Regions from separate parts of the Streptomyces sp. MAI_2237 genome, predicted to be linked through region 1. Evidence: riboswitches for the same ligand, from Rfam matches in the RefSeq annotation. Region 1 holds a riboswitch; each other region holds the start of a gene.
The links. A riboswitch is a leader RNA that binds a small molecule or an ion and turns the genes downstream of it on or off. The one in region 1 is predicted to bind cobalamin.
Positions count from the first base shown of each region.

Region 1 (9,468 bases):
CGCGGGTGGGGGAGCCGGAGGGACCGGCGGGGACGTAACCGCCGTCGAGCGCCTTGAGGATGTGGCCGATCTCGTCGGTGGTGCGGGCCAGCCGCGGCACCACCTCGGTACACGCGAACTCCAACACGGCCACCGCCTCGGGCAGTTCGGTGCGCAGCACCTCGCGCACCAGCGGGCCGCTCTCGGCGGCCGCCCAGCCGCGCTCCTCCATGCCCTCCGCGATCCGCCGGCACAGCTGCTCCAGCAGGTCGATCGCGTCCGCGGCCGAACGGGAGGGCCCCTCGACGAGATCCGTCAGCTCGACCGGCACCTTCACCGGCGCACCCGGCTCGGCGAGCAGCTCCTTCTCGCCGAGCCCGAAGTGGGCCGCGAGGCAGGACCTCAGCCCCGGCAGCGCGTTCGCCCGACCGCCCCACACCTGCGAGGCGCGCAGCACGGCGAGCACCAGGTTCACGCGCGGCTCACCGACGGGACCGCCGCCGAGGATGTGCAGACCGTCCCTGATCTGCACGTCCTTGATCTCGCACAGGTAGCCGTCGATGTGCATGACGAACTCGTCGAACGCCGCGTCGTCCGGCTGCTCGTCCACGTGCAGGTCGTGGTGGAGCTCGGCCGCCTTCACCAGCGTCCAGATCTGGGCCCGTACGGCGGGCGCCTTGGTCGGGTCCAGGTCGGAGACGAGCGCGTACTCGTCGAGCAGCTGCTCCAGCTTGGCCAGGTCGCCGTAGGTGTCCGCGCGGGCCATCGGCGGCACGAGGTGGTCGACGACCGTGGCGTGCCCGCGCCGCTTGGCCTGGGTGCCCTCGCCCGGGTCGTTGACGATGAACGGGTAGACCAGCGGCAGTTCGCCGAGGACGGCGTCCGGCGCGCAGCCCCCGCTGAGCCCGAGCCCCTTGCCGGGCAGCCACTCCATCGTGCCGTGCTTGCCCATGTGGACGATGGCGTCGGCGCCGAACGAGTTCTCCAGCCACCGGTAGGCGGCCATGTAGTGGTGCGACGGCGGCATGTCGGGGTCGTGGTAGATCGCGATCGGGTTCTCGCCGAAGCCGCGCGGCGGCTGGATCATCACGACGACGTTCCCGAACTGCAAGCACGCCAGCACGATGTCGTCCCCGTCGACGTACAGCGAGCCCGGCGGCTCGCCCCACGCCTGAAGCATCCCGTCCCGCAGCTCCGGGTCGAGCTTGTCGAACCAGGCCCGGTAGTCGGCGAGCGGCACCCGCGCGGGCGCGGCGGCCAGCTGCTCCTCGGTCAGCCACTCCACGTCGTGACCGCCGGCCTCGATCAGCCGGTGGATCAACTCGTCGCCGCCGGCGGGGTATTCGGTGAGCGAGTACCCGGCCTCCCGCAGCGCGTCCAGCACCCGCACCGCCGAGGCGGGCGTGTCCAGCCCCACCGCGTTGCCGACCCGTGAGTGCTTCGTCGGGTACGCCGTGAAGACCAGCGCCAGCTTCTTGTCGGCGTTCGGCTTGTGCTGCAGCGCCGCGTGCCGTAGGGCGATCCCAGCGACCCGCGCGGCCCGCTCGGGGTCGGCGACGTACACGGGTACGTCGTCCGGTCCCTGCTCCTTGAAGGAGAACGGCACGGTGATCAGCCGTCCGTCGAACTCCGGGATCGCGACCTGCATCGCCGCGTCCATGGGGGAGAGGGCCGCGTCGGACTCCTCCCAGGCGGCCCTGGACGACGTGAGGCACAGCCCCTGCAGCACGGGTACGTCGAGGTCGGCGAGCGCGCCGATGTCCCAGGCCTCCTCGTCGCCGCCCGCCGAGGCCTGCGAGGCGTGCGTGCCGCCGGCGGCCAGGACGGTGGCCACGAGCGCGTCGGCCCCGCCGAGGATCTCGTACAGCCCCGGGTCCGCGTCGCGCAGCGAACCGCAGTACACGGGAAGGGCGTTGGCGCCGCGCGCCTCGATCGCCTGGCACAGGGTGTCCACGAAGGCGGTGTTGCCGCTGAGTTCGTGGGCCCGGTAGAACAGCACGCCCACCGTCGGGCGGCCGTCGACGCGCTCGTACGAGCCGTGGACGCCGTACTCCGGCATCTTCTGCGGCTCGACGAAGCCCTCGCCGGTCAGCAGCACGGTGTCGGACAGGAACCGCGCCAGCTCGGTCAGGTTGTCCGGCCCGCCCTCGACGAGGTACTTCAGCGCCTCGGCGACCACACCCGCCGGCACGGACGACTCGGCCATCAGCTCCGCGTCCGGCACGGCCTCGCCGCCGAGCAGCACGGTCGGAACGCCGGACGCCTTCAGCGCGGCGAGCCCGTCCTGCCACGCCCGCTTGCCGCCGAGCAGCCGTACGACGGCGATGCCGGCGCCGTCGAGGAGCGCGGGCAGTTCCTCCGCCACGTCCACCCGCATCGGGTTGCCGATCCGGTAGTCGGCGCCGGTCGCGGCCCGCGCCGCCAACAGGTCCGTGTCGGCGGTGGACAACAACAACACAGTGCTCATGCGGGCGCTCCCGGTGGAATGAAAGGCAGTCCTTGCGGCGCGCCGGACTCGATGAGCCGCCACAGCGCGTCCGTGTCCGCGTGCTGTTCGATCAGGTCGCCGAGCCGGTCGAGCTGCTCCTCGCGCAGCGCGGCGAACGAGGTGTCGCCGGCCGGCACGAAACGGCGGCCCGCGGCGGCCGCCACCTCGCGCAGGAAGGCGCGCCGGAAGCCGTCCGACTCCAGTGAACCGTGCCAGTGGGTGCCCCAGGTCTGGCCGACCCGGCAGCCGTCGAGGCTGTGTCCTTCGTCATCGGAGATGAACGCCTCCCCTCCGCTCAGGGAGGCGACCCCGTGATGGATCTCGTACCCCTCGACCCGCTCGCCGAGGGCTTCGCCCACCGGCCGGGTGAGGGTCTTCTCACGGGCGAACCGCACCCGCACGGGCAGGATTCCGAGGCCCGTCACCTGCCCGCGCCGGCTCTCCACCTCGTCCTCGATGTGCTCGCCGAGGACCTGGAAGCCGCCGCAGACACCGAGGATCGGGCGCTGTTCGGCGGCCCGTCGGCGCAGCGCGTCGGCGAGTCCCCGCTCGTGCAGCCACTCCAGGGCCCGGACGGTCCCGCGGGTCCCCGGGATGACGACCAGGTCCGCGTCGGCCAGTTCCTCGGGCCGGTCCACGAACCGCACGACGACGCCCGGTTCGGCGGCCAGTGCGTCGACGTCCGTGAAGTTGGACATCAGCGGGATCGCGCAGACCGCGACCCGCAGCACGTCCTCGCCCACCGGCGGGGCGGTGTTCGACTCCCGCACGGTCCCGCGCAGGGACACGCGCAGTCCGTCCTCCTCGTCGATGCCGAGCCCGTGCCGGAAGGGCAGGACGCCGTACGTCCGCCGCCCGGTGAGCCCGTGCAGCATGTCGAGGCCGGGCTCCAGGAGGCCGACGTCGCCGCGGAACTTGTTGACGAGGAACCCGGCGACGAGCGCCTGGTCCTCGGGGGACAGGAGCGCGACCGTCCCGAAGAAGGAGGCGAAGACACCCCCGCGGTCGATGTCCCCGACCACCAGCACGGGCAGCCCGGCATTGCGGGCGATGCCCATGTTCACGATGTCCGTGCGCCTGAGGTTGATCTCGGCAGGACTGCCCGCCCCCTCGCAGATCACCGCGTCATACGTGCCCCGCAGTTCGGCGAGACAGTCCAGCACGGTCCCCAGCAGCTTCTGCTGCCTGCCGCCGTGGTACCCCCGCGCGCTCAACTCGCCCACGGGCCGGCCCATCAGCACGACCTGGCTGCTCTGCTCGCCGCCCGGCTTCAGCAGCACGGGGTTCATCAGCGCGGTCGGCTCGATCCGGCAGGCCTGGGCCTGCATGGCCTGCGCCCGCCCGATCTCGGCGCCCTCGCGCGTCACGAACGAGTTCAGCGACATGTTCTGCGCCTTGAACGGCGCGACCTTGACGCCCTGTCGCACCAGCCAGCGGCAGATCCCCGCGGTGACGACGCTCTTGCCCGCGTCGGAGGTGGTCCCGGCGACCAGCAGCCCGCCGCCGCTCATGACGCACGCCCCTTCAGCAGGGCGCGCGCCGCAACGCTCACGCCGAGCGCGAGCAGTCCCACGCGCCGCGACAGCCGCACGGCCCGCTCGATGTCCCCGACCTCCACCGGCCGCCCCTCCCTGTTCAGCACGGGCCGGTGCTCGACCCGCCCTCCGTACGACAAGGTCCCGCCCAGGCGCACCCCGAGCGCTCCCGCGAACGAGGCCTCCACGGGCCCGGCGTTGGGGCTCGGGTGCCGTCCGGCGTCGGCGCGCCAGGCCCGCACCGCGCCCGCCGGATCGCCCCCGGCGACCGTCGCGAGCCCGGCCGTCAACCGGGCACCCGGCCATCCGGCCACGTCGTCCAGGCGCGCCGAGGCCCAGCCGTAGCGCCGGTAACGGGCCGACCTGTGCCCGACCATGGCGTCCAGCGTGTTGACGGCCCGGAAGCCCAGCAGCCCCGGCACCCCGCCGACGGCTCCCCACACCAGCGCCCCCACCACCGCGTCGGAGGTGTTCTCGGCGACCGACTCCACCACGGCCCGCGCGATCCCGGCGGCGTCCAGCGCCTGCGGGTCCCGCCCGCACAGATGCGGCAGCCGCGCCCGGGCCGCCTCGACGTCCCCCGCCTCCAGGGCCCGCCCGACGGTCCGTGCCTCGCGCGCGAGCGAAGTACCGCCGACCACGGCCCAGGTGGCGGCGGCGGTCAGCGCGACGGAGGCGGCACGGGAGGGACGTACGAGCGACTGCGCCGCGGCACCGAGGGCCACGGCGCCGCCCACGCACACGGCGGTGTGCAGCGCGCCCCACCCGCGGTGGTCGCGCCACAGCACTCTCTCGACGGCGCCGGCGGCACGTCCGAACACGGCGACCGGATGCCCGCGGCGGGGATCGCCGAGGAGCTGGTCACCGAGGAGTCCGGCGGCGGCGCCGTACGCGAAGACGCGATCGGCCCGCACCGGGTCAGCCCGCCGAAGGGTCGGGCGGGACGGGGGTGGTGAACCTCAACAGGCAGCCGCGCATGGCGATATGTCCTCACTCAGGGTGTCCGCGCCCTGGTTCGACGAGACCGGCGGTGGGAGTTCCTGGCTCCCGGGGCTACCTACCCCGGTGACAGTGGCGGGACCGCGCCGGAATCGCACCGGCTTCCTCCCTTGCCGCCGTACATGGCTCCGGCAGTCCACCATGCGCCCGAACGGCAGTCAACTTGCCGTTGACCTGCGGCGCGGGAGTGTGCTGAGGCCCACACGCAGGGGGTCGCCGGGGTCACCGGAACGCGTGATGCCGGGACGGATCACCGTCCCGGCATCACAGGTGCGTTCGAGGCTCTCAGGCCTTGTTCATGATGAGCGAGATTCCGTACGCGACGGCCGCCGCGCATCCCGCGAAGGCCACGTAGGCCCCGGTCGCCGCGAGGGTCGCGGAGTTGCCCTCGGCCACGGCCCGCTCCTTGCGGGACAGGCCCATCACGCCGAGGGTGAACAGGGCGACGAGACCTACGGTGACCGCGAGGCTGACGCCGAAGACGGAGCCCAGAGCTGCCCAGTCGATCTTCATGCTGCTGATTCCTTCGTTACCTGATGCTCGGGACTCAGACGGCGGCCGGCGGGGCCGCCGGCTCCGTGGTCGGGGTCGTGGCCGGCGCCGAGATGGTGGCCGTCAGCTCCTCGGTGACCGGGCTCGCGGGCGGCGGGGTCACGGCGGCGATGGCGGTGGTCACCACGCCGGGCGGTTCCTCGGTCTCGTTGACGTTGGACGCGTCGACGACCTCGCGGCGCGAGAGCTTCCAGATCGCGGCACTCGCGGCGACCAGGAAGACGGCGACGACGGCGGTGCCCCAGTCACCGAGGTCCGTGACGGACTCGGCGCCCGCGCCGACGAGCGCGGCGGCCGGGAGGGTGAGGACCCAGGCGACCAGCATGCGGGTCGCGGTCGACCAGCGCACCACACCGCCCTTGCGGCCCAGACCCGCGCCCATCACCGAGCCGGAGACGACGTGCGTGGTGGACAGGGAGAAGCCGAGGTGCGAGGAGGCCAGGATCGCCGTGGCGGCGCTGGTCTGGGCGGCGAAGCCCTGCTGCGGCCGCAGCTCGGTCAGGCCCTTGCCCATGGTGCGGATGATGCGCCAGCCGCCGATGTAGGTGCCGAGCGCGATGGCCAGACCGGCGGAGAGGATGACCCAGGTGGGCGGGTCGGCGTCGGGGGCGACGACACCGCCGGCGACCAGGGCGAGGGTGATGATGCCCATCGTCTTCTGCGCGTCGTTCGTGCCGTGCGCCAGGGAGACCAGGCCGGCCGAGGCGACCTGCCCGGCGCGGTAGCCCTTGGCCGCCGCCTTGCCGTCGGCCTTCTTGTCCAGGGTGTAGGAGAAGCGCGTCGCGAGGAACGCGGCCAGACCGGCCACGATCGGGGCGGCGAGCGCCGGGAGGAGAACCTTGGTCGCGAGCACGTCGCCGTGGACCGCGCCGAAGCCGGCCGAGGCGACGGTGGCGCCGATCAGACCGCCCATGAGGGCGTGCGAGGAGCTGGAGGGCAGGCCCACCAGCCAGGTCAGCAGGTTCCAGAGGATCGCGCCGACCAGGGCGGCGAAGATGACCTCGGGACGGATGCCGGTCTCGTCGACGAGACCCTTGGAGATCGTGTTGGCGACCTCCACCGAGAGGAAAGCGCCCACAAGGTTCAGCACGGCGGACATGGCCACCGCGACCTTGGGCTTGAGTGCACCGGTCGAGATGGTGGTGGCCATCGCGTTGGCGGTGTCGTGAAAACCGTTCGTGAAATCGAACGCGAGTGCGGTTACCACCACAATCGCGAGGATCAGCGAGAAGTTTTCCATTTACCCAGGCAATCGTTCGAAGTCATCGGACGGTTGACCGTAAATAACCTGGGTGAACGGAAGATGAACTGAGGTGGGCATCAGAGTGTCGGAAACGGGGCCTCACGGGTCGTGCGGTCACGCTCGGCCTGGCACCGGTGCCGGAGCGGTAGGGGTTGTATGCGACCGCACGTTTCGGACGAGCGGTTTCCGCCCTGAAGCGCACGCGCCCGGAGACGTCCGGCACCCTCTTTGGCAGGATCGCCGTATGGCTGAGCAGCGGCGGGACCAGGGCGACGGGCGGGATCTCCGGGAGGACGCGCGGGACGTGCCGCGGAGACAGGGGAGGGCCGCCCTCCCCGAGGAGGCGCGTGCCTGGGAGGCGCTCGTCGCCACGGCCCGCCGTACCGTCGCCGACGGCCTGGTCGTCGGCACCTCCGGCAACGTCTCGGTGCGGGTCGGCGACACCGTCCTGGTCACCCCGTCCGGAGTGCCGTACGACCGCCTCACCCCGGACGACATCACGGGGGTCGCCCTCGACGGCCGTCAAGTCCTCGGCTCGCTGGTCCCGACCAGCGAGCTGCCCATGCACCTCGCGATCCACCGCTCCACCGACGCCCGCGCCGTCGTGCACACCCACGCCGTGCACGCGACGGCAGTCTCGACCCTCGTCCCCGAGCTCCCGACGATCCATTACATGTCCGCCGCCCTCGGCGGACCCGTCCGGGTCGCCCCTTATGCGACGTACGGCAGCGACGAGTTGGCCCAGAACATGCTCGACGCCCTCGCCGGCCGCACCGCGTGCCTGCTGCAGAACCACGGCACGATGGCCCACGGCGCCACCCTCGACCAGGCCTACGACCGCACGGCCCAACTGGAGTGGATGTGCCGTCTGTGGCTCACCGCGTCCTCGGTGCCGGGCCTGTCGCCGCACCTCCTGACCCGCGAACAGCTGGACGAGGTGGGGGAGAAGCTGAAGGGGTACGGGCAGCGCTGACGCGGGCGTCACGGGGTAACCGGGATGGCGTGAGCACACCACATCGCCGCCGTACGACGTCACCCCGCCCCCGCCTTCCGCTGGCCGGTCACCCCCACCGCCAGGACACTGGACAGGTGCGTACTGCCAAAGCGACGGCCGCCGCCGTCACCGTAGCCCTCGCCGCCGGCGCGGCCTCCGTGGCCGCCGGCCGCTTCGCCAGCGGCGCCGCGCTCAAGACGGCACCCGGCAGGCCCCTGCCCACCGAGCCCCGCCTCACCGTGCATGCCACCGCGGCCGGCCGCATCACCCTCACCCGCCACCTGGCGGCGCTGCGCCCCGGCACCTACGGTCTCGCGGGCGACTCCAGCCACGCGGTCGTCGGCCCCGTCCTCGACTCCGCCGAACACTCCGCCGACACCGTCGTGCGCCGGCTGGAGCGCGTCACGCACGGCACCCTCGAACGCCGCGACAAGGTCTGGTTCACCCCCAGCCTCCACGTCGGCAACCCCCGCGACGCCCTCGGCCTGGACCACACCGACGTCGACATCCCCGGCGAACTCGGCTCCCTGCCCGCCTGGTTCGTCCCCGGCGTGCGCGACACCTGGATCATCGCGGTGCACGGCCTCGGCACCACCCGCGAACTCCCCATGAACGTCATGGAGTTCCTGCACCGCCAGCGCTTTCCGGTGCTCGCCCCCGCCTACCGCGGCGACCTCGGCGCCCCCCGCTCCCCGGACGGCCTGAACCACCTCGGCGAGACCGAGTGGCGCGACCTGGACGCGGCCATCCGCTACGCCCTGAGCCACGGCGCCGGACGCGTCGTCCTGCACGGCTGGTCCACCGGCGCCGCCATGGCCCTGCGCGCCGCCGCGGACTCCGGTCTGCGCGGGCGGATCTCCGGGCTGATCCTGGACTCCCCGGTGCTCGACTGGCCGACGACCCTGCGCGCCCTCGCCGCGGCCCACCGCACCCCCGGCGCCCTGCTGCCGCTCGCCGTGCGCGCCGCCCAGGGCCGCACCGGACTCGACCGCGACCGCACCGCCGAGACCGTCCGGCTCACCGTCCCGACCCTGCTCTTCCACGGCCCCGACGACACCCTGGCCCCCTGGGAGCACTCCCGCCGCCTCGCCGACGCCCACCCGAACCTGGTCGCCCTGCACACCGTCCGGGACGCCCCGCACTCGGCCATGTGGAACGCCGACCCGAAGGCCTACGAGGAGGCGCTGCGCCGCTTCCTGACCCCGCTGATGTGACCTCCCCGACCCCTCGGCCCGAACCGTTGGCCCCGGTTCCGTTTAACGTCGAACCGCTGGCCTGAACTCGGTCCCGGGCCGTCCTCGGAGGCCCGCCCTTGGCCAGTCCCGTCGCCGCCCGTGACCTTCCGTTTGGGTTTTCGGACCGTCAACCGGAAGACTGCACCCGTGACGTCCCGTATCCCGCGCGACTCCAGGCTTCGACTCGTCCGCCCGCGACCCCTGGCCGCCGCCCCCACAGCTGTGAACCAGCGGCGCCCGCGCCGCCCCGCGCCCCGCCCCCCGGAGGGCACACCGGCCCCCGCGGAGCTGGCCAGAATGGCGCGCTTCCAACTGGCCGCCGCCGCCCGCGTCGCCCGCTGGGCCGACGTCGCGCTCGGCCCGGGCAGCGACGGCGCGGGAGACGGCAAGGCCACCCTCGCCGACGCGACCGCCGAACGCGCCGCCGGGGACCTCGGCCTGAC
Region 1 covers NZ_JAJPGQ010000001.1:683,253-692,720, reverse strand. The annotation lists gene cobN (cobaltochelatase subunit CobN) at 1-2,446, opposite strand, end outside; gene LN251_RS03230 (cobyric acid synthase) at 2,443-3,978, opposite strand; gene LN251_RS03225 (cobalamin biosynthesis protein) at 3,975-4,916, opposite strand; cobalamin riboswitch at 5,018-5,157, opposite strand; gene LN251_RS03220 (hypothetical protein) at 5,287-5,514, opposite strand; gene LN251_RS03215 (anion permease) at 5,549-6,793, opposite strand; gene LN251_RS03210 (class II aldolase/adducin family protein) at 7,041-7,769, shown strand; gene LN251_RS03205 (alpha/beta hydrolase) at 7,886-9,004, shown strand; gene LN251_RS03200 (hypothetical protein) at 9,173-9,468, shown strand, end outside.

Region 2 (9,468 bases), on a different contig from region 1:
GTGACGGCAAGGGCCGTGTGGGGGATCGATCGACGCATGGGGGCCTCCTCTCCCTTTTGACGTGTCACCCACATGTTCGGATCCACTCCCCGGCAGGCCGAAGCCCCGGCCGCGAAGGCGGCGGCCGGGGCTTCGGGGTCAGGCGGTGCTCAGCTCGTGGTGACCACGTTGTCGTCGACGACGAAGCTGGTCTGCAGCGAGGAGTCCTCGACACCGCTGAACTTCAGGGTGACGGTCGAGCCCGCGTACGAGCTCAGGTTGAAGGACTTCTGCGCGTATCCGGAGGCGGCGTTCAGGTTCGAGTACGTCGCCGGGGTGGTCGAACCGGCGGTGACCGTCAGGGCCATTCCAGGACGGTCAGTTCCGGCCACTGCTCCCGCCACCGTGCGGCCTTGGCCTCGTAGACCGAGCGCGGGGCGAGCACCGGGTTGGGGCGCAGGACGAGGCCGAACACGTCCGACAGCCCGTGCGGCGCGTACACCCGCCAGCGCCCGCCGGCCTCCAGTCGCACGCCCAGACAGCAGGTGGTCGCGGCGAAGCCGTCGATCGCCGCCTCACTGGACGCGTACGGCGGACACGGCACCCCGAACTTCTGCTCGTACCACAGGTGCACCCGCGCCTCGTTGCGGATCTCCACCTCGGCCGGGAGACCGGCGAAGACCTCCCGGCCGGCCCCGATCACCGCGTCCTCGGCCTCCCAGGACAGGTCGCCGGCGTCGAAGTAGAAGACGTCGTAGTCCTTGATGCCCTCGGTGGGCGGGCGGCCGGTGACGACGTTCCAGACGGTCTGGAAGAGGCGCCCGGCGGTGAGGTACCAGCCGGGCAGCCCCATCGTCGCGCCCCGCTCCAGCACCTGGGTCAGCACGCTGTTGCGGGACAACACCGCCCGCAGGGCGTCGAGTTGCTCATCGAGCGGAAGACGGCCGATCACCCCGCAGGCTTATCACACGTGCCGCGTCAGAAGTCCTCGTCGAGATCGACCGTGCCCTCGACCGCCACCTGGTAGGCCGACGGCCGCCGCTCGAAGAAGTTGGTCAGCTCCTGCACGCCCTGGAGTTCCATGAAGGAGAAGGGGTTCTCCGAGCCGTACACGGGGGCGAAGCCGAGGCGGACCAGGCGCTGGTCGGCGACGCACTCCAGGTACTGGCGCATGGACTCGGTGTTCATGCCGGGCAGTCCGTCGCCGCACAGGTCGCGGGCGAACTGCAGCTCCGCCTCCACGGCCTCGTGCAGCATGTCGGTGACCTGCTGCCGGAGTGCGTCGTCGAAGAGGTCCGGCTCCTCCTTGCGGACGGTGTCGACCACGTCGAAGGCGAAGGACATGTGCATCGTCTCGTCGCGGAACACCCAGTTGGTGCCGGTGGCCAGGCCGTGCAGCAGGCCCCGGCTGCGGAACCAGTAGACGTAGGCGAAGGCGCCGTAGAAGAACAGGCCCTCGATGCAGGCCGCGAAGCAGATCAGGTTGAGCAGGAAGCGGCGGCGGTCGGCCCGGGACTCCAGGCGGTCCAGCTTCTCCACCGAGTCCATCCACCGGAAGCAGAACTCCGCCTTCTCGCGGATCGAGGGGATGTTCTCCACCGCCGCGAAGGCCGCCGCGCGGTCGTCCGGATCGGGCAGGTAGGTGTCCAGCAGGGTCAGGTAGAACTGGACGTGCACGGCCTCCTCGAACAGCTGGCGCGACAGATACAGGCGCGCCTCGGGGGAGTTGATGTGCTTGTACAGCGTCAGCACCAGGTTGTTCGCCACGATCGAGTCGCCCGTCGCGAAGAACGCGACCAGGCGCCCGATCAGGTGCTGCTCGGCGGGCGTCAGCTTCGCGAGGTCGGCGACGTCCGAGTGGAGATCGACCTCCTCCACGGTCCAGGTGTTCTTGATGGCGTCCCGGTAGCGCTCGTAGAAGTCGGGGTAGCGCATGGGGCGCAGAGTGAGCTCGAAGCCGGGGTCGAGAAGGTTCTGGTCAGTCATCGCTGTCGGCGCGGAGCGCCGTCCTCCAGGGGTGGTGGTCGGGTGGCGGGCGGGAATTACTGGCAGGCCTCGCAGGACTCGGGGTTTTCCAGGGAGCAGGCGACCGCTTCGGGGTCGGCGGCCTGCTGGACGGGGACGGCGGCCTGCGCGGCGCGGGCGATCCTCGTCGCCGGGCGCGAGCGCAGGTAGTACGTCGTCTTCAGGCCCTTCTTCCAGGCGTAGACGTACATCGAGGAGAGCTTCCCGATGGTCGGCGTCTCCAGGAAGAGGTTCAGGGACTGCGACTGGTCCAGGTACGGGGTGCGCGCCGCGGCCATGTCGATCAGGCCGCGCTGCGGGATCTCCCAGGCGGTGCGGTACAGCGCCCTGACCTCCTGCGGGATCCAGGCGAAGTCCTGCACCGAGCCGCTGGCCTCGCGCAGCGCCTCGCGGGTCCGGGCGTCCCAGACGCCCAGCTCCTTCAGCTCCCGCACCAGGTACGAGTTGACCTGGAGGAACTCGCCGGACAGCGTCTCGCGCTTGAACAGGTTCGACACCTGTGGCTCGATGCACTCGTAGACGCCGGCGATCGAGGCGATGGTGGCGGTCGGGGCGATCGCGAGGAGCAGGGCGTTGCGCAGCCCGACGGCCGCGACGCGCTCGCGCAGGGCGGCCCAGCGTTCGGGCCAGGCCGGTTCCACGTCGTAGTGGTCGGGGTGCAGGACACCGCGAGCCGTACGGGTCTTCTCCCAGGCAGGCAGCGGTCCGCTCCGCTCGGCGAGGTCGGCGGACGCCTCGTACGCGGCGAGCATGATCCGCTCGGCGATCTGCGTCGACAGCCGCCTGGCCTCGGGCGAGTCGAAGGGCAGGCGCAGCTTGAAGAAGACGTCCTGCAGACCCATCGCGCCCAGGCCCACCGGGCGCCAGCGGGCGTTGGAACGGCCCGCCTGCTCGGTCGGGTAGAAGTTGATGTCGACCACGCGGTCCAGGAAGGTGACGGCCGTGCGGACCGTCTCGTCCAGCCGCTCCCAGTCCATGTCGCCGTCGCGGACGAACGCCCCGAGGTTCACCGAACCCAGGTTGCACACCGCCGTCTCCCCGTCGTCGGTGACCTCCAGGATCTCCGTGCAGAGGTTGGAGGAGTGCACGACGTGGCCCGGTTCGGCGGTCTGGTTGGCGGTGCGGTTGGCCGCGTCCTTGAAGGTCATCCAGCCGTTGCCGGTCTGCGCGAGGGTGCGCATCATGCGGCCGTACAGGTCCCGGGCGGGGAGCGTCTTCCTCGCGAGGCCCGCGGCCTCCGCCTTGCGGTAGGCGGCGTCGAACTCCTCGCCCCACAGGTCCACCAGCTCCGGCACGTCCGCCGGGGAGAACAGCGACCACCGCTCGTCGGCGTCGACCCGGCGCATGAACTCGTCCGGGACCCAGTGCGCGAGGTTCAGGTTGTGCGTACGGCGGGCGTCCTCGCCGGTGTTGTCGCGCAGCTCCAGGAACTCCTCGATGTCGGAGTGCCAGGTCTCCAGGTAGACCGCGGCCGCGCCCTTGCGCCGGCCGCCCTGGTTCACGGCGGCGACCGAGGCGTCGAGGGTCTTCAGGAACGGGACGATGCCGTTGGAGTGGCCGTTGGTGCCGCGGATCAGCGAACCCCGGCCGCGGATGCGGGAGTAGGCGATGCCGATGCCCCCGGCGTGCTTGGAGAGGCGGGCGACCTGGAGGTAGCGCTCGTAGATGGAGTCCAGCTCGTCCTCGGGGGAGTCGAGGAGGTAGCAGGACGACATCTGCGGGTGGCGGGTGCCGGAGTTGAACAGGGTGGGGGAGGAGGGCAGGTAGTCCAGGCGGCTCATCAGGCCGTAGAGGGCGGCGACTTCGTCCAGGGCGCGGACGCTGTCGTCCTCGGCGAGCCCGGCGGCCACCCGCAGCATGAAGTGCTGGGGCGTCTCGACCACCTTGCGGGTGATCGGGTGCCGCAGCAGGTAGCGGCTGTGCAGGGTGCGCAGGCCGAAGTAGCCGAACCGGTCGTCCGCCCGGCGGTCGATGAGCGCGTCTAGGCGGTCGCCGTGGACGCGTACGAACTCGGCGGTGCGGTCGGCGATGAGGCCCTCGCGGTGCCCTACCGCGACGGACCCGGTGAACGACGTGACGCCCTGCGAGGCGGCCTCGGCGGCGATGGAGACGGTCAGCAGCCGGGCGGCCAGCCTGCTGTAGTCGGGGTCCTCGGAGATCAGGCCCGCCGCCGCCTCGGTGGCCAGCTCGCGCAGCTCCGCCTCGTCGGCGTGCGCCGACCGGCCGCGCAGCGCCGCGGCGGCGACCCGGCCGGGGTCGGCGTCGGGAAGGTCGGCGGTGAGCTCGGTCAGGGTCCGCAGCAGTGCGGTTCCGGGACCGTCGGTCTCCGTCGCCGCTGAAGCCGGATCGGCTGGCGCGATGGTCACGTGGGGCTCTCCCTCGCTCGGCACGGGGCCTTGCGGGCAGGGGGCAGCTCACGAGCGCACGCGGCGTCGCGTCCACCGGCCCATTCCACGAGGCCCGGACGTCATGGCACCCGGGCCACGGCGGCCAGGGCGCACTGTCGGCAGGTCCTCGGACTGACGCCCATACGCGGACGAACGCGCATGAGTACACCGTTGCGGGACAGTTCCGGATTCGCACCGGATTCCCCTGCGGCGACAGCGAGCATGAGCATACATCTTGTGCCGGGCGGGAACACCGCCCCCATATGTTGTGTCGTGGCGACTTCGGAGCGTGTCAGAGCGCCAACTCGTAGGCGAGGAGCGTGAACGCGTCACCGGGGATCGGACGCCAGTCGCGGCCGGGCGCGCGGACGAAGCCGAGGCGTTCGTAGATGCGGTGCGCGGCACGCATCGTGGGCTGGGTGCACAGGACCACGCCGGTGCACTGCGCGGCCCTCGCGCGGTCGACGCAGGCCCGCACGAGGGCCTCGCCGACGCCCTGGCCGCGGGCCGCGCCGGCCACGGCCAGCATGCGGATCTCGGCCTCCCCGGGGCGGGCGAGGTCGGCCATCGGGCCGCCTGCGGGGACGAAGGTGACGCCGCCGAGGAGGTGGCCGTCGCGGACGGCCACCAGGACCTCGGCGGCCGCCGCGCGCTTGGCGACGTCGCGCAGCTCCTCCAGGTACCAGTCGCTCTCCCCGAAGGCCAGCAGGCCGTCCTGGACGTAGGCCCCCGGCGGTGATCTCGCCGAGGGCACCGAACTCGCCGGGTTCCACCGGCCTGACCACGATGTCCATGGGGCCGAGTCTGCCGGACGAATACGACGACGGGCCGCCGGATTCCTCCGACGGCCCGCCGAACTCGCGGCAACCGGTGGTGCCTAGTGCGAGGTTCCCGCCGTGGCCGGCGGCAGCTCCACCTGGACGCCCGCGTCGCCCGCGTCCGCCGTGTAGTCCTCCGGCCTGGTCTCGTCGACGCCGTCCGGCGCCTTCAGCGCCTTCAGGGCGAAGGTCAGGACCACCGTCACGACCACGTTGAGCACGAACGCCGTCAGACCGATGTAGCCCATCTCGCCGATGCCCGGGATCTCCGCGTTGGAGCCGCCGAAGTGCTTCTGCGAAGGGTTGGTCGGCGAGGCGACGCCGTAGGCGGCGAGGGTGCCGTAGACCATGCCGACCGCCCAGCCGGCGAGCAGCGCCCAGCGGTGGAACCAGCGCGTGAACAGGCCGCCGACCAGGGACGGGAAGGTCTGCAGGATCCAGATGCCGCCCAGCAGCTGGAAGTTGATGGCGACCGTCTTGTCCATGGTCAGCACGAAGACGAGCGCGCCGACCTTCACCAGCAGGGACACCAGCTTGGAGACCTTGGTCTCCTGCGCCGGCGTCGCGTCCGGCTTGATGAAGTCCTTGTAGATGTTGCGGGTGAACAGGTTCGCGGCCGCGATGGACATGATGGCCGCCGGGACGAGCGCGCCGATGCCGATCGCCGCGAAGGCCACGCCCGCGAACCAGCTCGGGAACATGTCCTCGAACAGCTGCGGGATCGCCAACTGGCCGTTGGTGACCTTGACTCCGGCCGCGATGGCCATGAAGCCGAGCAGCGCCAGCAGACCCAGCATCAGCGAGTACAGCGGCAGGATCGTGGTGTTGCGGCGGATGACGTCACGGTTCTTGGAGGAGAGCGTGGCGGTGATCGAGTGGGGATACATGAACAGGGCGAGCGCGGAGCCCAGCGCCAGGGTGGCGTACGTCCACTGGGTCGCCTCCGCCGGGGCCAGCGCGCCGCGCGGCTTGCCCGTCACCGGGTTGGTCTGGCTGAACGCCTGGCCGGCCTTGGCGAAGATGTCGTCGAAGCCGCCCAGCTTGATCGGGATGTAGATGATCGCCACCGCGATGACGATGTAGATCAGCGTGTCTTTCACGAACGCGATCAGCGCGGGGGCCCGCAGACCGGACGAGTAGGTGTACGCGGCCAGCACGCCGAAGGCGATCAGCAGCGGCAGGTCCTTGACGAACCAGTTGGTGTTCTCGCCGCCGCCGACGCCCATCACGTCCAGCACCGCCTGGATGCCGACCAGTTGGAGCGCGATGTACGGCATCGTCGCGAGGATGCCGGTCAGCGCGACGGCCAGCGACAGCCCCTTCGAGCCGAACCGCCCGCGCACGAAATCCGAGGTGGTGACGTACCCGTGGCGGTGCGAGACCGACCACAGCCGGGGCAGGAAGGTGAAGATCAGCGGGTAGACGAGGATCGTGTACGGCACCGCGAAGAAGCCGGCCGCGCCCGCCGCGTAGATCGCCGCCGGCACCGCGACGAAGGTGTACGCGGTGTACAGGTCGCCGCCGAGCAGGAACCAGGTGATCCAGGTGCCGAACGACCGGCCGCCCAGGCCCCACTCGTCCAGCGAGTGCTCGGTCTCGGCCCGGCGCCAGCGCGCGGCCAGGAAGCCCATGACCGTGACGGCCACGAAGAAGAAGACGAAGACGCCGAGCGCGACGCCGTTCACACCGTCCTTCACTTCGCCTCACCGCCCTTGTGCACGCCACGGGAGCGCTGGTCGCGCTGCCACAGCTTGTACGCGGTCATGGTCAGCGCGGTGGAGATCAGCACCCACAGCATCTGGTACCAGTAGAAGAACGGGATGCCGATGAACGCCGGGTCCGTCTTGGCGTAGGAACCGACCCACAGCATCGCCACGAAGGGCGCGATCAGGCAGACGGCGATGACCACCCGGACCGGGGTCACCACCGGAGGTCTCACTTCAGGCACATCGGACATACGGCGGCTCCGTCCCCTCACGATCACCTGTGATCACGTGTGTAATGCGCAGGCAATCTAGGTCACGCCGTCACGGGAGCGGAAGACCTAGTCAGCATATCGGCATGTCGATTCCGTGAAGGCCCGACATCGGTGTCAGCAGCAACGGAAGCCCTGGCGCGGGTCCTCCTCCTGACGGTCCGTCCGCATGCGCTCGAACTCGCGCCGGGAGGGCACCGCCGCGTCCGGGTGCGTTCTGCGCACGTGCGCCACGTACCGCTCGTACGCCGACTCGTCTGTCAGCTCCCGTACATACCAGCGCACGCCCCTAATCGCCCGGCGCAGCAGTGCCGACGACCGCACGGCGCTCCTCCTCCCGCTCCGCGCGGGTCGGGATCAGGCCCGCCGGCGCGGTGATCCTCGACTCGACGTACGGCGACTCGCTGAGCGTGGACAGCGCGGGCCGGCGGACGTGCCGTACGCACACCCGCAGCGCGTCCGCGATCACGACGACGATCAGCAGGGCGAGCACCGCCGACAGGACGCCGTCCACCGTGGAGTTGACGACCACGGTGTGCATGTCGTCCATGGTCTTGGCGGGCGGCAGCACCTTCCCGGCGTCGATCGCGTCCTGGAAGACCGAACGCTGCTTGAAGAAGCCGACCTTGGGGTCACCGGAGAACACCTTCTGCCAGCTGGCGGTGAGGGTGACCGTGGCGTCCCAGGCGAGCGGGACGGCCGTGATCCAGGCCCACTTCAGCCGGCCGGACTTCACCAGCAGCGTGGTGCAGACGGCCAGGGCGACGGCGGCCAGCAACTGGTTGGAGATGCCGAAGATCGGGAAGAGCTGGTTGATCCCGCCGAGCGGCTCATGGACGCCGACCCACAGGAAGTAACCCCACAGGGCGCACACGACACCGCTGGTGAGGACCAGCCCGGGCTTCCAGCCGATGTTCCTGAACGGCCGTATGACATTGCCCAGCATGTCCTGCAGCATGAAGCGGCCCACGCGGGTGCCGGCGTCCAGCGCGGTCAGGATGAACAGCGCCTCGAACATGATCGCGAAGTGGTACCAGAAGGCCCGGAGGCTGCCGCCGGTGACCTTGGCGAAGATTTCCGAGACGCCGACGGCGAGCGTGGGCGCGCCGCCGGTGCGGGAGAGCAGGGAGGACTCCTGGACGTTCCTCGCGGCGTGCGCGAGGTCCGCGGGGGAGATGTGGTAACCCCAACCGCTCACCACCTGCGAGGCGTTCTGCACCGTCGTGCCGATGACACCGGCCGGCGCGTTCATCGCGAAGTACACCCCCGGGTCGATGATGCTCGCCGCGACCAGCGCCATGATCGCCACCGACGACTCCATCAGCATGGAGCCGTAGCCGATCATGCGGACCTGCGTCTCCTTCTGGATCATCTTCGGCGTCGTGCCGGAGGAGATGAGCGAGTGGAAGCCCGACAGGGCGCCGCAGGCGATGGTGATGAAGACGAACGGGAAGAGGGAGCCGGCGAAGACCGGGCCGTCGCCGCGGGTGGCGAAGCCGGTCACCGCATCCATCCTCAGCGTCGGCAGGGCGATCACCACCCCCAGCGCGAGCAGCGCGATCGTGCCGATCTTCATGAAGGTGGAGAGGTAGTCGCGGGGCGCCAGCAGCATCCAGACCGGCAGGATCGAGGCGATGAAGCCGTACGCCACCAGCCAGATCACCAGCGTCGAGGGCGCGAGTGTGAACGTGTCCGCCCACGACGACTCGGCCACCCAGCGGCCCGCGACCAGCGCGAGCAGCAGCAGCGCGACGCCGATCAGGGAGACCTCGGCGACTCGGCCGGGCCGCAGGACGCGCAGGTAGAAGCCCATCAGCAGGGCGATGGGAATCGTCATCGCGAGGGAGAAGGTCCCCCACGGCGAGGCGGCGAGGGCGTTGACGACGACCAGCGCCAGCACCCCGAGCAGGATGATCATGATGGCGAAGGCGGCGATCAGGGCCGCCGCGCCGCCGAAGGGGCCGATCTCCTCGCGGGCCATCTGGCCGAGCGAACGGCCGTCCCGACGGGTGGAGAAGAAGAGCACCACCATGTCCTGCACCGCCCCGGCGAAGATCACCCCCGCGATGATCCAGACGGTGCCGGGCAGATACCCCATCTGCGCGGCCAGTACCGGCCCTACCAGCGGACCGGCGCCCGCGATCGCGGCGAAGTGGTGGCCGAGCAGGACCCGGCGGTCGGTGGGGTGGAAGTCGATGCCGTTGTCGAGGCGTTCGGCCGGGGTGGCGCGGGTGCCGTCGACCTTCAGGACCCGGTTGGCGATGAACTTCGCGTAGAAGCGGTA
Region 2 covers NZ_JAJPGQ010000003.1:2,057,242-2,066,709, forward strand. The annotation lists gene LN251_RS19995 (hypothetical protein) at 1-38, opposite strand, end outside; partial or broken gene LN251_RS20000 (hypothetical protein) at 150-341, opposite strand; gene LN251_RS20005 (nucleotidyltransferase family protein) at 338-931, opposite strand; gene LN251_RS20010 (ribonucleotide-diphosphate reductase subunit beta) at 958-1,965, opposite strand; gene LN251_RS20015 (ribonucleoside-diphosphate reductase subunit alpha) at 2,022-4,370, opposite strand; cobalamin riboswitch at 4,493-4,621, opposite strand; partial or broken gene LN251_RS20020 (GNAT family N-acetyltransferase) at 4,684-5,185, opposite strand; gene mctP (monocarboxylate uptake permease MctP) at 5,269-6,906, opposite strand; gene LN251_RS20030 (DUF3311 domain-containing protein) at 6,903-7,166, opposite strand; gene LN251_RS20035 (YbdD/YjiX family protein) at 7,302-7,493, opposite strand; gene LN251_RS20040 (carbon starvation CstA family protein) at 7,474-9,468, opposite strand, start outside.
Region 2: another riboswitch for cobalamin. It lies ahead of LN251_RS20015 (ribonucleoside-diphosphate reductase subunit alpha); the one in region 1 lies ahead of LN251_RS03225 (cobalamin biosynthesis protein).

Region 3 (9,468 bases), on a different contig from region 1:
CTCCCGCCGCCTCGTACGACGAGCCGGAGCCCTTCGGCGCCGACGCCGACGTCGAGGACCCGGCGCCCACCCAGGAGGGCAGGGCCGCGCGGCGCCGGCAGCGGGAGCGGTGGAAGAAGAACCAGCGGCGGGCCGTCGTGGCGACCGCCGTCGCGCTCGTCGGTGGCGGGCTGACCGTGTCCGCGATGAACCGCGGCGGCTCCGGGCAGCAGACCCAGGCCGCGCAGACGCCGGACGTCACGAGCATGGGCGTGGCGGAGACCGCCGACCAGGGGACCGTCGTCCTGCCGCCGGCCGGCACGGGCAAGCACCGCAAGACCGGCACCCCGGCCTCCGGGGCGGCCACGAACGGCGGTGCCGCGCAGGAGCGTTCGGCCACCACGGCCCACACCGACTCGGCGCGTACGCAGCCCTGGACGGGGTCCGGCACGACCTCGGCGAAGACCACGGCCGGCTCCCCGCAGCAGACCTCCACGGCGGCCGGCGGCGGCTCCGGCACGACGTCGGGCGGGTCGTCGACGTCCTCGACGACCGGCGGGGGCACGGCGTCGGACCCGGCCTCGTCATCGGACTCGACGTCGTCCTCGTCGACCTCCTCGTCCTCGACGTCCGCCTCGGGAAGCTCGGACACCTCCGGGACCTCCCCGTCCACGAGCACCTCCGGCTCGGACACGTCGACGGCGTCGACGTCCCCGTCCGGGATCTGCCTGCTCGGCCTGGTGTGCGTGAGCTGAGCGGGTAGCCGACCCGCCCCGTCGGCTCCGGCCGGCTACGCGCCGTACCGCAACCCGCCGTCCACGTACCGCAGTTGTACGGCGGTGACGGCGCGGACGACGAGGATGCCGGCCACCGCCGCACCGACGACGGCGGCGTCGGCCGCCAGCAGCATCCACACGTCCGTGTAGGCACGGCCGATGACCTCGTCCGTGTCGTCGGCGTACATCAGGCCCACGCCGCCGAACATGCCGAGCAGCCACAGCGCCCACCACACGTTCACCGAGCGCGGCAGACGCTCGCCGGGGGCGCTGTCCTGGTGGACGTCGGCGACGATACGGCGCGGGATCCACAGGTTGGCGAGGGGGATCAACCAGCCCGCGTAGAGCCAGAATCCGGAGTAGCGCGGCGGTGTGCCGGACAGTTCGCGCGCGTTGTCCCGCACGTTGTCCAGCCAGACGACGAAGAGGATCGCGCAGATCAACGCGGTGATCCCGCCCGCGCTGCTGATCAGGTGGTAGCCGTTCTCCAGCGAGGTCAGCGGACGGTGTTCGCCGCCGCCCTGGTCCGGCGGGCCCGAGGCGGGCTCCCCCGTCACGGCCAGCCGGATCTCCCAGACGGCCCGCAGCGCCCAGGCCGCACCGGCCAGGCCGAGCGCGACGGCGGTCAGCCGGGCCAGGGTGCGGACCGGGCGCAGCGCGGGAGGGGAGGTGGGGGGTGGTGTCGCTATGTGGTCGTTCACCAGGGCATTCTCCCGGACCCCGGCTCACGACCACCAGGGGGACACTCCGCGTGACTAGTTGGAGAAGTAGAGGTACTTCCACCCCGTGTACGTCGAGCTGTTGACGGTGTCGCCCGACGAGCCGTTGATGTACGCCGCCCGCACACGGGCCTTGATACCGGACTGGCCCGCGGCGCCCAGGCTCACGGCCGACTTGCCGTTCGAGCCGAGCGCGAAGTACTGGGGGCTGCCGTCGACCGGGTACCACTGGCCGGCGTAGTAGACCTCCAGCTCCAGGCGCTGCTGCCGGCCCGGGTAGTAGGTCATGCTCGTGGTGACGACCGGCGACGTGTTCTTGTGGAACCAGTAGTACGTGCGCGAACCGATCCTGGCCTTCTTGTAGTGCTTGGTGACCGCCGTGGAGACGTTCACCTTCGCGTAGGCCGTGACCTTGACGGTCCTGGGCTTGTAGCGGGCGTCGCCCTTGAAGACGGCCGTGACGTCGGTGTCCCGGGTCATGTCGACCGTGCCGGAGAAGTTGCCGTGCGAGTCGACCCGGCCGGACCTGACGAGCTTGTTGGGCTTGTCGCCACCGAAAGGGTTGGCCCAGATCTCGACCGTGCGGTTCTTGTACGTCGTGCCGAGGTGCGCGGTGAACTTCACGTCCTTGCCGTACGCGTACAGCTTGCCGTTGTTGTTCAGCGTCAGCGCGGGCGTGGCGCGCGAGACCTCGACCGCGTCGGAGCCGGAGGCGGCCGTGTGGGTCGCGTCGCCCGCGAAGGACACCTTGTAGGTGACCTTGCCGCCGGCCGGCGGGGTGTCGGTGAAGGAGAAGCTGCCGTCGGCCTTCGTCGCGACGGCGGCCAGCGCCTTGCCGCTCGGCGAGTCCAGGTCGGTGCGGGTGACCTTCAGGCTCGTGCCCGCCGGGAGGGCCGTCATCGACGTCAGCCTGCCGGTGACGGTGAGCTTCTTGGCCCGGTCCGCCTTGGCGGGGGCCGACACCTTCAGGGTGGGCAGCTCCTTGGTGGGGTCGGTCAGCGCCCGCAGGGTGAACACCCCGCCGTCGTTCTCGGAGACGGCGAAGAGCCTGCTGCTGTCCGGCGCCCAGGCCAGGGCCGCGTCCACCAGGGTGTCGGAGCCGCTGCTGTTGCCGGTGTTGGGGAAGTCGTACTCGCGCACCGGCTTGGTGCCACCGGGGCGGAAGACGTGCACGTCGGGGTCGTACCAGGAGAAGGAGCCGCCGGCGACCGAGCCGTCGGGGGCGACGCTCACCGCGTTCGGGTAGGCGTTGCCCGGGTAGTCCGTCACCTTGCTCAGATCGGTGGTCGAGTACGCCGGGAAGCCGTAGCCGCTGCCCCACGAGGTCAGGACCTGCTTGCCGTCGGGCGTGATGTCGACCTGCTTGCCGCCGGAGTCGAGGCCGCCCTTGACCCGCAGCTTGGCGCCGTCCGCCGAGACGTCGTACACGGCCAGCGTGCTGCCGTCGCCGGCCGCCAGGACGCCCGGTGCCGACGGGTCGGCGCCCAGGTGCACCTGGCCCGACAGATCGCCCGGCGCCTGGTCGAGGTGGACCGCCGACTCGCCGCCGGCGGGGTCGACGAAGCCGAGGTCGGAGTCGTAGGAGAACCAGATCCGGCCGTCCACGACCTCCAGGTCGCGCGGCGCGGCCGTGCCCAGCGGGAAGCTCAGGGCCGGGGTCACCGTCTGCGTGTCCACGGTGACGATCCGGTTCTCGCCCTTGACCGCCGCGTACAGCGTGCCGGAGTCGGCCGACAGCGCGAGGCCGGTCACCCCGGGCTCGCTGCCCAGGGTCGCCCGGACCGTGCCGGAGTAGTCGGCGACCAGGATCTTCCCGCCGACCGGGTCGGAGATGTACACCACCTTGTGGACGCCGTCGACGACCATGTCGCCGACCGACTTCACCGGAAGGATCTTTGCGGAGTCGGCCGCGGCCGGTCCCGCCGCTCCGACGGCGAGCGCCGCCGAGCCGAAGAGGACCGCGAGCGCCGTCGCGGTCGAGATGCTGCGCCTGCGCACAGTACTGATACCCCCACGAGAGAACCCGGTGTGGCACCGGGTGGTCGAAAGCGCCGCGCGGCGCCCGGGCACGACCGCTCGACGGCGGTGGCGCACGGGGCGCGGCTGCTGTCAGCAGCGTATGTCATGCCTGTGACAGTCGTGGAGGGAGTTTCGGGTAATGGGGAGATTGCGTGCGGGTGGCGCTCAGCCCTCGCCGCCTTCGTCGCGCTGCAGGACCGTCACCCGGCGGAAGTTGCACACCGCCCCCGGCAGGGGGTCCGTGCCCGGCGCCCCGCCCTGCCGGTCGTGCGCCTTGAGGGCGACGCTGACGAGGCCGAGCAGCAGGTCCACGTCGGCGTCGCAGTCGAGGTGCACGGTGACCCAGCGCGACCCCGGCACCAGCCGGATCGCGGACGACTCCGCGAAGTCGTGGTGCAGCCGCTGGATCGCCTGGGCCGTCAGGTGCAGGTCCACGTCCCGCCCGGAGTGGAAGTGCACGATCTCGTCCCGCGCCGAACGCAACGCCCGGCCCGTTCCGCAGCCGGCCTCGCACGGGGTGAGGTCGGGCCATGCCGCGAGCCGGTCCATGGCCTTCTGAGCCCGTGTCATGTGCCCATGGTGCGGTGCTCACCGCGGCGACACCAGGGATTGCGGCAACCGTAACCCTCAAGAGACGTCGCCCGGTTCGCCCTCCGGCGCCGCGGACCGCCTCCGTCTCGCCAAACAGGCTGTTTGGGTGATAATCGGTACATGAGTACCGCGACGTTCGAAATGGCGGCCTCGTCGGGTGACGTACTCAACGTGATCGCCGCCTTCGTCGGTGGCCTGGTCATCGCCGGTGCCCTGATCTGGGCCTTCTGGTTCGGCATGCGGGTGCGCGACCGCGAGCTCCCGCGGCCCCTGCCGGGCGAGCAGCCGCACCTTCCCGACGGCGGAGCCGTCCACGAGATGAGCGAGGTACGCGAACCGGACGAGGTCCCGCACGCGGAGGACGGCGAGCGCCTGATGCCGTACGAGCTCCATCACGCGGGGACGCGGACCGGCAAGGATCAGCACCGCCGGCGCTGGATGCCCGGCTCCAGCGGTTCCTTCGGCAGCGGCGGCCCTGGGGCAGAGGTAGCGCCGGCCGCTCAGGCCATCCAGAAGAAGACCGCCGTCATCCGCTTCTCCTCCAGCGTCCTGCCGGTGTAACCGGTCGCGCTGTGCACGAGGTTGGCGCTGTAGAGGAGCAGCCGGTTGTAGCGGTGCGGGACGCGTACGTCCTCCTCGAAGTGGTCGGCGGGCACGTACCGGGTGCCGAGGGCCTCGACGAGGTTGTTGTGCGGCGCCTGCACGATGTTGCCGCCGAGCCGGCCGCCGGGCAGGGACTGCCGGTAGAAGGCGGTGCCGCAGTCCTTGCCGACGCCCGGGTTGAGGTAGAGCACCGCCGCGTACCGGCACAGCGCCCGCGAGTCGGTGTGCGGACGCGGCTCGCTCTCGCCCTCGCCGACGACCTGGACGCAATTGTGGTTGAGGGTCCCGCCGCCCGGCGCCTGCTGCACCCACAGCTCCTTCGCCCCGGTCGCCTGCCGCACCAGGCGCTCGACCCGGGCGAGCTCCGCGGGTTCGAGCCCCGGCATCGTCCGCAGCCCGGGCCAGGTCTCCGTGGTGTAGGGATAGCCCCGGACCCAGTCGTCCTTCGCCAGACAGCGCGCGCGTACGGCGTCCACGTCGGGCAGCACGTCGTCGATGACCCAGTAGTCGCGGCCCTTGGTGGGCTTGCGGTACGGCAGGACGGGAAGGGCCGCGGGGACCCGGGGCGCGGGCTGTGGGGGCATGGGCCGAATCTAGGTCGGGGGCGCGTCTCGACTCTCCCGTGAAGTGGTCAACGTTCCGTCAACGCATGTCATGAACACCACCGCATGACCCGCCTCACACCCGTGGGATTTTACCAAATCAAAAGGTTCCGATGCCCTGCGCCGTCCGTACTCCCCTGCGTCCGACCCCGCTGCACGACGGCGGGAAAACCGATGAGGCAGGAGGCACGGTGCGCTTTTCGCGGAACGCGATGGGGACTCTCTTCGTGGGCGGTGCCCTCAGTCTGACCCTTGTCGCACTGGCCTATCCCTCGATGCTCGGGGTGAACACCGTGTCCAGTTCGGGCACGAACGTCATCGCGCAGACCCAGTGGGGGCCGCTGACCGAGGCGGACCGGGACTTCGTGGTCAAGGTGCGCGCGGCGGGCCTGTGGGAGTACCCCGTCGGGCAGCTGGGCCTGCAGAAGGGGCAGAGCGCGGCGGTCAAGACCGCCAGCAAGCACCTCATCGACGGTCACGCGGCGCTGGACGCCAGCTGCCGCAAGATCAGCAGGATGCTCAACATCACCATCCCCAACGTGGCCAGCCCGCAGCAGGTGGGGTTCGTCAACACGCTCAAGGCCGACAGCGGCAAGCAGTTCGACACGGACTTCGCCAACATCCTGCGCGTGACGCACGGTTCGATCTTCAACACCATCGCGAAGATCCGCTCCACCACCACGAACTCGGTGGTGCGGACCCTGGCCGACCAGGCCAACGCGACGGTGCTGGACCACATCACGGTCATGGAGAACACCGGTCTGGTCAACTTCGACCAGGTGCTCTTCCAGCAGACCACCCCGCCGAAGCTGCCCGCCAAGGACCTGACCCCGCCGCCCCCGGCCGCCGGCCAGCCCGAGATCGTGCTCACCCCGCCGGTGGACAGCACCACCCAACCCCCGGTCCTGCCGGGCGAGTCCAGCCCGAACGCCAGCCCCACCCCGACCGTGGGCTGAGCAGCGGACACCGGAAGGGCCGCCTTCCGCTTGTGTCGGAATTGTGATGCAAGATTGAACTACCGCTGCGTCACCGCAGGTTGACAGCGTTCGATCACGGCATCCACGATGTGAGCGCACCGAGGCTCATGTGACCAGTGAGCCAGTTGTTACTCCGACCACCACCCGGCAGGGCCGGCCGCCGCATGCCCTCACGCTGCCCGCGGCCCCCGCCGGGTACTGCACATGCCGAAGTGGGGATCATCCGCCATGTCCATAGCGAGACGTGTCACCGCGCGCCGACTGCTCGGAACGGGCGCCGCGTCGCTCGCCCTGTGCGCCGCCACCGTCGCCGCCGCCTCCGGTGCCTGGGCGCACGGCGGCGCCCCCGGCGGGGACGGCTGGAAGTCCGGCGGCTCCTACAAGCCCGGGACCGGCGCCGGCACCAAGACGGAGACCGACCGCTGCCAGTTCTCCCTCGACGGCACCGGCTTCTACGACTCCGTCAAGGTCGACGACCACACCCTCAGGCCCACCGACGACGGCAAGGTCCACATCAAGGTCCGTACCGCCGGCGACGCCTCCACCTGCACCGCATCGCTCGCCTCCTACCTCGCCCACGGTGCCACCTTCGCCACCTCGGGCGAGCAGGTCTTCGTCGACTTCGACACCGTGACGGTCAAGCCGGGCCAGACCGACTCCCTCGACATCTCGGTGCCGGACGCGGGCTGCTTCGCCCAGATCGACCTCTACCGCGGTGCCACCAAGTTCGACGGCAAGCAGGGCGCGAACGACGGCTTCGAGCACGGCGACCTGCCGGCCGGCCCGGACCACGCGGTCATCAAGGACAAGCTGATCGCGTCCTGGAACGGCGGCACGAAGGACTGCACGACCACCGAGTCGCAGCCCCCCGCCACGCCCTCCACGACCCCCTCGACCCCGGCCGAGGAGAGCCCCACCCCGCCGCCGAGCGCCTCGATGCCGGCGTCGGACACCCCGGTGGCGTCCGCGTCCACCAGCGTGCCGGCGGCCACGCCGAACGGCGGCGGAGGCGACCTCGCCGAGACCGGCGGCGGCAGCGGCTCCGGCCTGATCGCCGGCGGCGCGGCGGTCCTCCTGGCCGGCGGCGCGGCGATCGTCGTCGCGAGCCGACGCCGGCGCGGCGCCCGCTCCTGAACCACTCCCGAACGACGGACGCCCCGGGGATCCCCCGCTCCGGGGCGTCCGTCATGTCCGCACGCCGTCAGGTGACGTCGGCGGCACAGTGCTTGAGCAGCAGCCGTACGTCCTCGTCGACGATCCGGTAGCGCACGACCCGCCCCTCCTTCTCCCCGGCGACCACACCGGCGGCGCGCAGCAGCCGCAGCGCCTGGGAGACGGCCGGGTCGTTCATGCCCGTCGCGATCGCCAGATCGGACACGGCCAGCGGCCCGGTGCGGTGCAACGCGATCAGCAGGGCCAGCCGCTTGGCGTCGGCGAGCAGGGAGAAGCGGTCGGCCCAGGCACGGACATGGGCCTCGTCACCGATGGCGGCGATGGCGTCGCACACCCGGTGGCCGTCGATGGTGCGGCGGTCTGCGCGATCGGCCGGGACGAGATGCATGAGGCCATTTTCGCAGCCCCTGTGTGATCTTGCATACCTGCCCAGCTGTGCAGCTATGCAGGAGTGCGGGTGGCCCCCTACGGTGGGCGGGCCGTGGTGCTCGGGAAGTCGGTGCGATGCCGACGCGGCCCTCGCCACTGTGAATCGGGGAGTTGCCGGTCCACGTCCCGCTGGGGACAGCCACTGGCCGTCGTACGACGGCCGGGAAGGCGGATCCGGGAACGCACGACCCGTAAGCCAGGAGACCGGCCACGGCAGCTCACGAAAGATCCACGAGGTGCTGGAGCTGATCGCATGACCCTGCCCGAGAGCAAGGACGTCTCCTTCCGCTGGCGGCGCGAGGACACCGTCAAGACCGCAGGACTGGTGGCGGTGATCGCCGCCCTTCACATCGTCGCCTTCGGAATCCTCTTCCTCCTGGTGGTTCCCGGCCACTACGAGGTCGGTTCCAAGGCCTTCGGCATCGGCCTGGGCATCACCGCCTACACCCTGGGCGTGCGGCACGCCTTCGACGCCGACCACATCGCCGCGATCGACAACACCACCCGCAAGCTGATGGCCGACGGCAAGCGGCCCGTGTCCGTCGGGTTCTGGTTCGCGCTGGGGCACTCCAGCGTGGTGATCGTGCTGGCCGTGATGATCGCGGCGGGCACGCAGCTCGCTGACAAGGTGACCAACCAGAACTCCGGCACCCATCAGGTCCTCGGCTTCCTCGGGACGACCGTCGCGGGCGCCTTCCTCTACCTCATCGCGGCGCTCAACCTGGTGGCCCTGGTCGGCATCGTGCGCGTCTTCCGGGCGATGCGGGCGGGCACGTACGACGAGAACGAGCTCCAACGCCACCTGGACTCGCGCGGTTTCATGAACCGCTTCCTCGGCCGTCTCACCCGGTCCATCAGCCGCCCCGGCCAGATGTACCCGGTCGGCTTCCTCTTCGGACTCGGCTTCGAGACGGCCACCGAGGTCACCCTCATGGTCATGGCCGGCTCCGGAGCGGCGGCGGGCCTGCCCTGGTACGCGATCCTCTGCCTGCCCCTGCTCTTCACCGCGGGCATGTGCCTGTTCGACACCCTCGACGGCACGTTCATGAACTTCGCCTACCAGTGGGCGTTCTCCCACCCGGTCCGCAAGGTCTTCTACAACCTGACCATCACCGGCCTGTCCATCGTGGTCGCCTTCTTCATCGGCACGATGGAACTCGTGGGCCTCGACGTCGGCAACATCGGCTACGTCATCGTGGGCCTGTTCGTCGTCGTCTGGGCGGCCGCACTGGCGTACTGGCGCCTGGCGAAGGTGGAACAGCGCTGGACGGCCCGCACGGCCGAAGCGGACTAGCCCCGCTCGACAGCGTCCAGATAAAGCTTCACGAACCGCTCCGCGTCCACGTCCAACGCCACATCGACCAGGGCCTGTTCACGGGCGCCCTCATGGTGCTCGGCCTCGCCGGGCCGAGGGCGCCGGTCCACCACGGTCTGCCCTCGCGTCGGCCCCGGCGCGAGGGAGACCTCGACCGGCAGCAGTTGCGTGCCGATCCCCGCGGGGTCGACGACGGCGCACACGGCACCGGCGTCCCCGAGCCCACCGGCCTCCTCGGCCTCGGGCGCCTCACCGGGATGGGCGGGCCGATGGGCGAGCAACTCA
Region 3 covers NZ_JAJPGQ010000003.1:974,474-983,941, reverse strand. The annotation lists gene LN251_RS14800 (SCO2400 family protein) at 1-734, shown strand, start outside; gene LN251_RS14795 (DUF4328 domain-containing protein) at 770-1,456, opposite strand; gene LN251_RS14790 (YncE family protein) at 1,511-3,472, opposite strand; gene LN251_RS14785 (luciferase domain-containing protein) at 3,659-4,063, opposite strand; partial or broken gene LN251_RS14780 (DUF6479 family protein) at 4,205-4,564, shown strand; gene LN251_RS14775 (DUF6445 family protein) at 4,585-5,271, opposite strand; gene LN251_RS14770 (DUF4142 domain-containing protein) at 5,502-6,245, shown strand; gene LN251_RS14765 (LAETG motif-containing sortase-dependent surface protein) at 6,495-7,400, shown strand; gene LN251_RS14760 (ArsR/SmtB family transcription factor) at 7,468-7,827, opposite strand; cobalamin riboswitch at 7,905-8,095, shown strand; gene nicT (Nickel transporter NicT) at 8,122-9,162, shown strand; gene LN251_RS14750 (nucleoside hydrolase) at 9,159-9,468, opposite strand, start outside.
Region 3: another riboswitch for cobalamin. It lies ahead of nicT (Nickel transporter NicT); the one in region 1 lies ahead of LN251_RS03225 (cobalamin biosynthesis protein).